Regions from separate parts of the Kitasatospora sp. P5_F3 genome, predicted to be linked through region 2. Evidence: riboswitches for the same ligand, from Rfam matches in the RefSeq annotation. Region 2 holds a riboswitch; the other holds the start of a gene.
The links. A riboswitch is a leader RNA that binds a small molecule or an ion and turns the genes downstream of it on or off. The one in region 2 is predicted to bind glycine.

Region 1 (5,364 bases), on a different contig from region 2:
CGGCCGGGACGGCGCCGTTGATGTAGGCGGGCATCGCGGCGTAGGCCAGGCCGACACCGAGGCCGAAGACGGCGGAGGAGAGGTAGATGTCAGCCTCGGCCCCGTGCCGGACCGCCAGGTACATCAGGCCGACCGCGCCCAGCAGGCCACCGAGGACCAGCGGCAGCCGGGGCCCGCGGCGGGCGATCAGCAGCGCGCCGACCGGGGCGGCGACCATCGAGCCGATCGCGGAGGGCAGCAGCATCACACCGGCGTGCAGCACGCTGGCGGTGAAGCCGTAGTGCGCGACCTTCTCGGGAGTCTGCGCGAAGTTGCTGATCACCATGAACGAGCCGTACATGCCGAAGCCGATCAGCAGCCCGGAGAGGTTGGTGAAGGCGACGGCCGGACGGGCCATCATCTTCATGTCGACCAGCGGGTGGGCGACCTTGACCTCGATGAAGCCCCAGATGAGTGCGATCACGGCGGCGACCGCGAACAGGCCGAGGGTGCGGGTGGAGGTCCAGCCCCAGGTGTTGCCCTGGCTGACCGCGACCAGCAGGGCGCAGAGCCAGCCGGCCAAGGTGAGTGCGCCGAGCGGGTCGGCGCCGCCGTTCTTGTCCACCACCGGGTCGGTCGGGACCCGGAAGATCACCAGGACGACGGCCAGCAGGCCGAAGGCCAGGCCCATCCAGAAGATCGACTTGTAGTTCCAGTGCTCCAACAGCATGCCGGTGGCGACCAGGCCGAGGCCGCTGCCGACGCCCATCGAGGCGCTGATCAGCGCCACGCCGCCGGTGACCTTCTCCTTGGGGAGCTCGTCCCGGACGATGCTGATCGCCAGCGGGAGCACCCCGCCGCCCGCGCCCTGCAGGACGCGGGCGACCACCAGCCAGGTGAACGAGTGGGTGCCGACCGCCAGGGCGGACCCGGCGACCAGGCCGCCGAGCGACACCAGCAGCATCGGCTTTCGGCCGCGCAGGTCGCCGAAGCGGCCGAGCAGCGGGGTCAGTACGGCGGCGGACAGCAGGTTCGCCGTCATCAGCCAGGTGATGTTCGAACCGGAGACGTCCAGTTCCTTGGCCAGTGACGGCAGGATCGGGACGACCGCGGTCTGCACCACGCTGAACGCCAGCATCGCCAACACCAGGGCGGGGAGCACGCGCGCGCTGCTCGGCCTCACGGATTTTCCTCCAGTTCGGGCCACCCGGGCGGAGAGCTTCAGGTGGGAGAAAGTCAATGAACTGAAGTAAAGATGCCGTCAGATACTTCACTGTGTCAAATATTGCTTGGTGAAGCTTTGGCAAAGTGGCGAGGCGTCAGGACGGACGGAGCGGCTCCGGGCGCAGCTGGCCGGTGTTCGAGGCGGCCGTCGGTGGCGACGTGGGCGCCGGTGGCGAAGCGGGCGCGGGCGGCGAGGAGGTGGTGCTGTCGTGGATCTCCACCTGCTCGCGGCGCAGCTCGTCGCGGACCACCGCCTCCTCGGTGAACCGCTCGACCACCATCCGGACCCGCTCGACCGGTGCCAGGTACTTGCGCACCACCGGCCGCTCCTCCCGGAGCGTCACCTCCTCGACCGCCTCGGCGATCTCCTGCTCGCTGAGCGCGGCCCGCTCGGCCTCGGTGACCGGCACCCGCTCCACCCGGACCCGTTCCTTCACCACCGGCACCTTGCGCTCGACGGCCTCGGTGGTGACGTACTTGCGCAGCTTGGCCGTCCCCAGCACGTGCCACTCGGTGGTGACGTCCAGCCGCTCCTCGCGGCAGGTGATCTCCACCGGATCGGCGGGCGCGTTGCCGGGCACGGTCGGGACCGTGGCGGTGGGGTTGGGCGGGGTGATGACCGGCTCGGGCTGCTGCTTGGCGGCCTGGGTGTCGTGGGTGGCGGTGAAGGCCATCGGGGCGGCCGCCACGGTCGCGGCGGCGGCGGGTGAAGCATTCATGCTGGTTTCCTTGCTGAGGGTGCCGAAGTCGAGGTCCTGGCTGGTCCCCGACCCGTTCCTGGCCGCGGCCGGGGGAACGGCACCGCCCGCGTCCAGGCCGTAGTAGCGGTAGAGCTGGAGCTCCTGGGCGGGGGAGAGGTGCTGGCCGACCCCGAAGTCGGGAGAGTCCTTGATCAGCGACTTGTCGTACGGCACCTTGAGCTCCTCCCCGGAGAACTCGCTGGTGGTGAGCGGGACGAAGGCGTCCCGGCCGAAGATCCCGGTACGGACAGCGGCCCACTCCGGCTCGCCGGTCGCGTCGTCCAGGTAGACCTCGTCGACCGTGCCGATCTTGTCGCCGTTCCGGTCGACCGCCTTGTGGCCGATCAGGTCTCGCGGGTCGATGTCGGTCTGCACGCTGTCCTCCAGCAGGTACGAAAGCCCCGTTGACACACCGTCAGGGGGCGGCCGAAGGAGCTGGACGGCCGCACTTCACACGAAAAGCCATCAAAGGGACGGTGGCGAGCCAGGTGCACCCGTCCGGGGCTGGAGGGGTTGTCCGACAATTCACGTCGGATTGTCAGACAACCCCTGGCAGTCGAGCCGGGGCACCCGTGATCAACCGGCGCTCCGCTGGTACCCTGGGCCGCGACTGCCGACCCCGCTCGGGAGAGTCCCCGCACCGTTGCACGTGGTGTCACGGGGACGCCGAAGGAGCAAACCCTCCCCGGAATCTCTCAGGCATCCGTACCGTGCGGGGTAGGTCACTCTGGAAAGCAGGGCAGGACCGACGGCGAGGGAGCCGACGGACCCCACCCTCACCGACGGTGCAAGCCGACGGGGCGGCTCCCGGGCCTCCGCGTGCGGGCGAAGCTCTCAGGTACCGATGACAGAGGGGGAGGCCTGACGGGCTCGTTCGTCCCCGGCTCCGCCGTCCCCCGGTGGTGTTGCCGTCCGGCGTGCGTGCCCCCGCCGGTCCGTGACCAGGAGGCCTCGACCCCATGAATGCCCAGCCGACCCTCACCGAGCTCGAGCAGTCGAGCCCCTTCGAGAACCGTCACATCGGCCCCGACGCCGCCGCCCAGGAGAAGATGCTGGCGCAGGTCGGGTACGGCTCGCTGGACGAGCTGTCCGACGCCGCCGTGCCGGACGCGATCAAGAGCCTGACCGCGCTCGGCCTGCCGGCCGGCCGCAGCGAGGCGCAGGTGCTCGCCGAGCTGCGCGAGCTGGCGGACCGCAACCAGGTGCTCCAGCCGATGATCGGCCTGGGCTACTACGGCACCTTCACCCCGCCGGTGATCCTGCGCAACGTGCTGGAGAGCCCGGCCTGGTACACCGCGTACACGCCGTACCAGCCGGAGATCTCGCAGGGCCGGCTCGAGGCCCTGATCAACTTCCAGACCGTGGTCGCCGACCTGACCGGCCTGGACACCTCCGGTTCCTCGCTGCTCGACGAGGGCACCGCCGCCGCCGAGGCGATGGCGCTGGCCCGCCGGGTCGGCAAGGTCAAGAACGGTGTCTTCCTGGTCGACGCCGACACCCTGCCGCAGACCATCGCGGTGATCCAGACCCGGGCCGAGCCGACCGGGGTCGAGGTGGTCGTCGCCGACCTGTCCGAGGGCATCCCGGCCGAGATCGCCGAGCGCGGTGTCTTCGGCGTGCTGCTCCAGTACCCGGGTGCCTCCGGCGCGGTCCGCGACCTGGCCCCGGTGATCGAGCAGGCGCACGGCCTGGGCGCGATCGTCGCGGTCGCCGCCGACCTGCTGGCGCTCACCCTGCTCAAGTCGCCGGGCTCGCTCGGCGCCGACATCGCCTGCGGCACCTCGCAGCGCTTCGGTGTCCCGATGGGCTTCGGCGGCCCGCACGCCGGCTACCTGGCGGTCCGCGCCGCGTACGCCCGCAGCCTGCCAGGACGCCTGGTCGGCGTCTCGGTGGACGCCGACGGCAACCGCGCCTACCGCCTGGCGCTGCAGACCCGCGAGCAGCACATCCGCCGCGAGAAGGCCACCTCCAACATCTGCACCGCCCAGGTGCTGCTGGCCGTGATGGCCTCGATGTACGCGGTCTACCACGGCCCGGACGGCCTGGCCGACATCGCCCGCCGGACCCACCGCTACGCCGCCGCGCTGGCCGAGGGCCTGCGTGCGGGCGGCGTCGAGCTGACCACCGGTCAGTTCTTCGACACCGTCACCGCCAAGGTGCCGGGCCGCGCTGCCGCGGTGGTGGCCGCCGCCCGTGCCAACGGCGTGAACGTCTTCCAGGCTTCGGAGGACCTGGTCTCGATCTCCTGCGACGAGACCACCACCCGTGAGCACCTGGCCGCCGTCTGGGCCGCCTTCGGCGTCACCGCCGAGGTCGCCGAGGCCGCCGACGCGCTGCCCGCCGGGCTGCTGCGCGAGGACGAGTACCTGACCCACCCGGTCTTCCACAGCCACCGCTCGGAGACCGCGATGCTGCGCTACCTGCGCCGCCTCTCGGACCGGGACTACGCGCTGGACCGCGGCATGATCCCGCTGGGCTCCTGCACCATGAAGCTCAACGCGACCACCGAGATGGAGCCGGTGACCTGGCCCGAGTTCGGCCAGCTGCACCCGTTCGCCCCGGTGGACCAGGCCGAGGGCTTCCTGACCCTGATCCGGCAGCTGGAGCAGCAGCTGGTCGAGGTGACCGGCTACGACGCGGTCTCCATCCAGCCGAACGCCGGTTCGCAGGGCGAGCTGGCCGGTCTGCTCGCGGTCCGCGCGTACCACCGGGCCAACGGCGACACCCAGCGTGACATCTGCCTGATCCCGGCCTCCGCGCACGGCACCAACGCGGCCTCCGCCGTGATGGCCGGCATGCGGGTGGTCGTGGTGAAGACCCTGACCGACGGCGACGTGGACGTCGAGGACCTGCAGGCCAAGATCGAGCAGCACCGCGACCAGCTCGCCGTGCTGATGGTCACCTACCCGTCCACCCACGGCGTGTTCGAGACCCAGATCACCGACATCTGCGCGGCCGTGCACGAGGCCGGCGGCCAGGTGTACGTCGACGGTGCCAACCTGAACGCCCTGGTCGGCCTGGCCAAGCCGGGCAAGTTCGGCGCGGACGTCTCGCACCTCAACCTGCACAAGACCTTCTGCATCCCGCACGGCGGCGGCGGCCCGGGCGTCGGCCCGGTCGCGGTGCGCTCGCACCTGGCGCCGTACCTGCCGAACCACCCGCTGCAGCCCGAGGCGGGCCCGGCCACCGGTGTCGGCCCGATCTCGGCCGCTCCGTGGGGCTCGGCGGCCATTCTGCCGATCTCCTGGGCGTACGTCCGGCTGATGGGCGGCGAGGGCCTCAAGCGCGCCACCCAGGTCGCGGTGCTGAACGCCAACTACATCGCCAAGCGGCTCTCCCCGCACTACCCGGTGCTCTACACCGGCCCCGGCGGTCTGGTCGCGCACGAGTGCATCATCGACCTGCGTCCGCTCACCAAGGA
Region 2 (5,364 bases):
CCGTCCTCGAACTTCAGGCCGCTCTTCAGCTTGAAGGTGTAGGTCTTGCCGTCGGCGGCGATCTCCGGCTGCGCGGCGGCGAGGTCCGGAACGAGCTTCAGGCCCTCCTTGCCCGGCTTGCCGTCGAAGGCGAGCAGCGTACGGGCGTAGAAGCGCTCGTAGTTCCACACCGAGGCGTAGTAGGCACGACCCGGGTCCAGCGAGTCAACGTCCGTGCTGGACCACAGGTTGAGGGTGCCGCCCTTCTTGTCGGAGGGGTTGTGCACCTTGTCGACAGCGGCGTTGAAGCCACCCTTCGAGGCGGACGTGCTGGCGCCGTCGCCGGCGCCGCCGCCCTTCGAGCCGCCGCAGGCGGAGACGGTGAGGGCCAGCGTTGCCACCAGGGCGGCGGCGGCGAGCGTCCTGTTACGCGTCATGGGTACGGATCCTCCTGATGAAGTGCGGGCCTGAGCGGTCCGCCGGGGGGCTGTGATCCCCCAAGTGGGTGGGCCGCGTGGTGGACCGGCCGCCGATGGGGGTCGGACGGCCTTGCGGGATGGGGCAGTTGGTGCTCGCCTCGGGGCTCAGTTGCCCTTGGGGTCGAGCGCGTCACGCAGTCCGTCGCCGAACAGGTTGAAGGCGAGGACGGTGACGAAGATCGCCAGGCCGGGGATCACCATGTAGGTCGGATCGACCTGGTAGATCTTGGTGGCCTCGGAGAGCATCTGGCCCCAGGAAGGGGTCGGCGGCTTGACGCCCGCGCCCAGGAAGCTCAGTGCGGCCTCGCTGAGGATGTTGGTCGGGATGATCAGGGTCGAGTACACCAGGATCGGCGCCACCAGGTTGGGCAGCAGCTCCCGGAGCAGGATGTGCACCCGGCCGGCCCCGAGACTGCGGGCCGCGTCGACGAACTCCCGTTCGCGCAGTGACAGCGCCTGGCCTCTGACGATGCGTCCGATGTAGGGCCAGCCGAAGAAGCCGATCACCAGCACCAGGATCGCCATCCGGACCCCGCTGCCGTCGAGGCCCAGCAGGGAGTTGGGCATCACCGACACCAGCGAGATGCTGAACAGCAGCTGCGGGAAGGCGAGCAGGACGTCCATCACCCGGCTGATCACGGCGTCGACCCAGCCGCCGAAGTACCCGGCCGTGACACCCATCAGCACGCCGATGACCACCGAGACGGCGGCCGCGAGCAGGGCCACGGTCAGCGAGATGCGCGCGCCGTAGACGATCCGGCTGAACACGTCGCGACCGAAGGTCGGGTCCACGCCGAACAGGTAGTCCGCGCTCATACCGCCGAAGGAGCCGTTGGGCAGGCCCAGGTCGGGGTTGATCTGGTCCGGGTGCGGCTCGTCGACCGGATGACCGAGCAGCGAGGTGAGCACCGGCGCGAAGACCGCGGCCAGGATCAGCAGCAGCACCACGACGCCGCCCGCCAACGCGACCTTGTCGCGCTTGAGCCGGTCCCAGGCGATCCGGCCTGGTGAACGGCCCTCGATCCGCTTGGCCGGTACTGCGGTTGGCAGCGGAGCGTCGGTGGTGCTCTCAGTGGAAGTGCTCATGTCTCAGTTCGTTCCCCTCGCCGACGGTGGCCGGCCCACGGTCCGGACACGCACGGGCGGCGGGCCCGGTGGGGCCCGGGCCCGAAGGGTGGTCCGGTGTCGCGTACTGGTGCGGTGGTGGTGCTGGTGCGTCGGTGCGGTGCTGCCCGGCCGCTGATGCGGCGGTGTACGAAGGATGCTGGAAAGCAAGGGAGTTGCAGGACCGGGTCGGCCAAACCCATGAACCGCTTTGGGCAGACTCTCTGGCATTCGGGTTGCCATACGCCAGACCTGACAACCGAAGGATGCCCAACTGTGATCTGTCCGCATGCACTCGTGACCTTGCCGAATAACGCTCTTCACACAGCTGTTACATGTATGTCAAGATGCGCGTAGATGAACAATCGGGACGTACCCCAACTACCCTGTCGGAGCAGGGGGTTTCACTGCCAGGGCTGGTGCGGCCAGTACCCCTGGGCAGGGTACGGTCGGGCCTCCCGGTCGAAGAACGGGCGGGCGAAGGCGCGCATCCACAGCGCCACCGGGTCCCACTCGTCGGCCAGCACCACGGTGGAGACCGGCAGCCCAGCCGGGATCTGCGGCACCGCACGCTGCACCAGCGCCCTGGCCGCCTCGACGGCGGGCGGCGAGGTGTCGTACAGGTCGAGACCGATCGCCAGGTAGGGCTCACCGAGCGCCGGACGCACCCAGGCCTGCCGGAGCGCCCGGACCGGGCGCACCTCGGCCGCCTCGCGCTGCAGCTGGGCGTAGAACTGCGGCGCCTGGACCACCGGCTCGGACAGCTGGAGCGGCCCGGCCGGCAGCCGGTCCAGACCGGCGGCGATCCGCCGCAGGTCGGCCCAGGGCACCCCGACGCCACCGCCGGGCACGTGCGGGTTGAGCCACAGGCCCCAGCGCGTCCGGTACAGCGCGTTGGCGATCTCCGGGCCCGAGATCACCTCGTGACTGCGGGCCCAGCCACTCGCGGCCAGCTGCTCGGGCGAGGTGACGGCGGGGGCGTAGCCGTGGCCGCCGAGCTCCATGTTCCCGTACTGGGCGTCCGGGCTGCCCGGGGTGCCGTGCCACAGCAGCATCCAGACCCGGCCCTCGGCAAGCGCGTACAGCAGCCGCTCGTAGGCGTCGAAGCGGTCGGGCGCGACCTCGCCGAGGGCGCGCTCGATCGCGCCGTCTGCCGTCGCTCCCGCGCTCATACCTCGCTCCGCCCGTTTCCGCCCGTCCCGCCCTGGGCTCCGAGCGAAGCCTATTGGCCCGGCCCGACAGCCGTCATACCGCCGCCCCGTACCGGTGGGTCACCGGTCGGATCAGCCGGGGACCGCTCCGGAACGCACGTAGAAGGGGCGTACCCGGGTGAGCATCCACTCCACCACCGGATCGGCCACCAGATCCAGCAGCACCAGATGGACGCCCCACGGCGGCGGGGTGGTTCCGAGCGCCCGGCCGAGCGCCTCGTTCACCTGCCCGGGGTCGGCCGGCCAGCCGGCGTCCAGCTGCACCCCGATGAACAGCACCGGAGCGTCCCGCTCCACCCCGGCCAGCACCCGACGGGCCGTCAGTACACCTGGCAGCTCCGCCAGTTCGGTGATCGCGGCACCCAGGAAGGCGTACGGCTCCTCGGCCGGCTCCGGCTCCCGCAGGGCCACCCTGGCTCCGTCCGGCTGCTGCTCCCAGCGCTCGCCCTGCGGCCCCCGGCGCAGCTCGCCGACCCCCTCCGGCGGCACCGGGATACCCACCGGCGCCTCCGGGTTGACCGCGATGCCGACCCCGAGCGGCAGCCCCCGGGCGAACTCCCAGGCCGGTGCGACCGCACAGGCCAGGCCCGGCGCCTGCTGCAGGAAGGTCTCCTGCGAGGAGAAGACCGGGACGTACGGGGAGCCCGCCAGCTCGATCGTGGGCAGATCGAGACCGCTGCCCTGCGGGTCCGCCCCGGCGGGGAGCGGGATCCAGATCTGACTGCGCGCCAGCACCTCGATCACCCGGGGCGTCGCGCCCGGGTCGCCGAGTGCGGCGGTCAGCACCTGCTCCAGCTCGTTGACCGGCCAGCTGCCGCCGGGCGGCGCCGTGCCCGGCTCGGCCCACGCCTGTGCCCCTGTGTCGCCCGCCGGGTAACCCATCGCCCTCTGGTACCGCCCCTCTAGGTCTGTGCTGCGAAAGCGTAGCGGTCGGGGCCCCCTCCCCCCGGGGTACCGACTCGTGCCATGATGACCCCGCCCACAACTTCACACTGGCCGCTCGAACCCGCGCGGGAGAGTCCGGACTGCCCTCGTGGCACAGGCCGGCGCCGAAGGAGCAAGTCCTCCCCGGAATCTCTCAGGCACCCCTACCGCCCGGGCGAGGCAGATCTGGAAAGTGGACACGGCCGCGCCGTGCGCCCACCCACGGTGCAAGCCGCCATCCTTGGATGAGCGGTGAAGCTCTCAGGTTGTGACGACAGACGGGGAGACTCCACCCCTGCATGCCCGTTTGCTGCCAAGGAGTCCAGTCACCATGTCCCCTCGCCTCACCGCGCTCGACGCGCTGCACCGTTCGCTCGGCGCGACCATGACCGACTTCGCCGGCTGGGACATGCCGCTCCGCTACGGCAGCGAGCGTGAGGAACACCTCGCGGTCCGCACCAAGGCCGGTCTCTTCGACCTCTCGCACATGGGCGAGATCACCGTGACGGGCCCGCAGGCCGGTGAGCTGCTGGACCACGCGCTGGTCGGCTTCATCTCCGCGCTCGGCGTGCTGCGCGCCCGCTACACGATGATCTGCCGCGAGGACGGCGGCATCCTGGACGACCTGATCGTCTACCGCACCGGCGAGACCGAGTACATGGTGGTCGCCAACGCCTCGAACGCCCAGGTGGTGCTGGACGCGCTGACCGAGCGCGCGGCCGGCTTCGACGCGGTGGTCCGGGACGACCGGGACGCCTACGCGCTGATCGCGGTCCAGGGCCCGGAGGCCAACGGCATCCTGGCCTCGGTCACCGACGCCGACCTGCCCGGCCTCAAGTACTACGCGCTGCTGCCCGCCACCGTCGCGGACCGCGAGGTCTGGCTGGCCCGCACCGGCTACACCGGCGAGGACGGCTTCGAGGTCTTCTGCGCCCCGGCCGACGCCGAGCACCTGTGGAACGCGCTGACCGAGGCCGGCACCCCCGTCGGCCTGGTCCCGGCCGGCCTGTCCTGCCGCGACACCCTCCGCCTGGAGGCCGGCATGCCGCTCTACGGGCACGAGCTCTCCACCGACCTGACCCCGTTCGACGCCGGCCTGGGCCGGGTGGTCCGCTTCGACAAGACCACCAACGACGGTCAGTTCGTCGGCCGCAAGGCCCTGGAGGCCGCCGCCGCGCAGGCCGAGGCCAACCCGCCGCGCAAGCTGGTCGGCCTGGTCTCCGAGGGCAAGCGCGTCCCGCGCGCCGAGTACGACGTGGTCAGCACGGACGGCACCCCGATCGGGCGGATCACCTCGGGTGCCCCGTCCCCCACCCTGGGCAAGCCGATCGCCATCGCGTACGTGGACGCGGCGCACGCCGCCCCCGGCACCGCGGTGGCCGTCGACGTGCGCGGCAAGCACGAGCCGGTCGAGGTCGTTGCGCTGCCGTTCTACAAGCGCGCCCGCTGATCCTGACCCCCTTTCAGACCGGTCCGCACAGCGGACGGCTTCGCCCTACCCTCTTGCGATCCTGGAGAATGACGCCATGAGCAACCCCACGAACCTGCAGTACACCGAGGAGCACGAGTGGCTGACCGAGGCCGTGGACGGTGTCTCGACGGTCGGCATCACCGCGCACGCGGCTGACGCCCTCGGCGACATCGTCTACGTCCAGCTCCCCGAGGTC

Region 1: it holds a riboswitch for glycine, as region 2 does, so the genes downstream of both, gcvP (aminomethyl-transferring glycine dehydrogenase) here and gcvT (glycine cleavage system aminomethyltransferase GcvT) in region 2, are expected to answer to the same signal.

Annotation. Positions count from the first base shown of each region.
Region 1 is NZ_JBFUMY010000013.1:11,524-16,887, forward strand. It holds gene ACXJMZ_RS11855 (MFS transporter) at 1-1,162, opposite strand, end outside; gene ACXJMZ_RS11860 (PRC and DUF2382 domain-containing protein) at 1,299-2,354, opposite strand; glycine riboswitch at 2,558-2,664, shown strand; gene gcvP (aminomethyl-transferring glycine dehydrogenase) at 2,903-5,364, shown strand, end outside.
Region 2 is NZ_JBFUMY010000002.1:66,217-71,580, reverse strand. It holds gene ACXJMZ_RS01540 (ABC transporter substrate-binding protein) at 1-416, opposite strand, end outside; gene ACXJMZ_RS01535 (ABC transporter permease) at 564-1,544, opposite strand; gene ACXJMZ_RS01530 (enhanced serine sensitivity protein SseB C-terminal domain-containing protein) at 1,967-2,734, opposite strand; gene ACXJMZ_RS01525 (enhanced serine sensitivity protein SseB) at 2,846-3,655, opposite strand; glycine riboswitch at 3,775-3,877, shown strand; gene gcvT (glycine cleavage system aminomethyltransferase GcvT) at 4,029-5,147, shown strand; gene gcvH (glycine cleavage system protein GcvH) at 5,224-5,364, shown strand, end outside.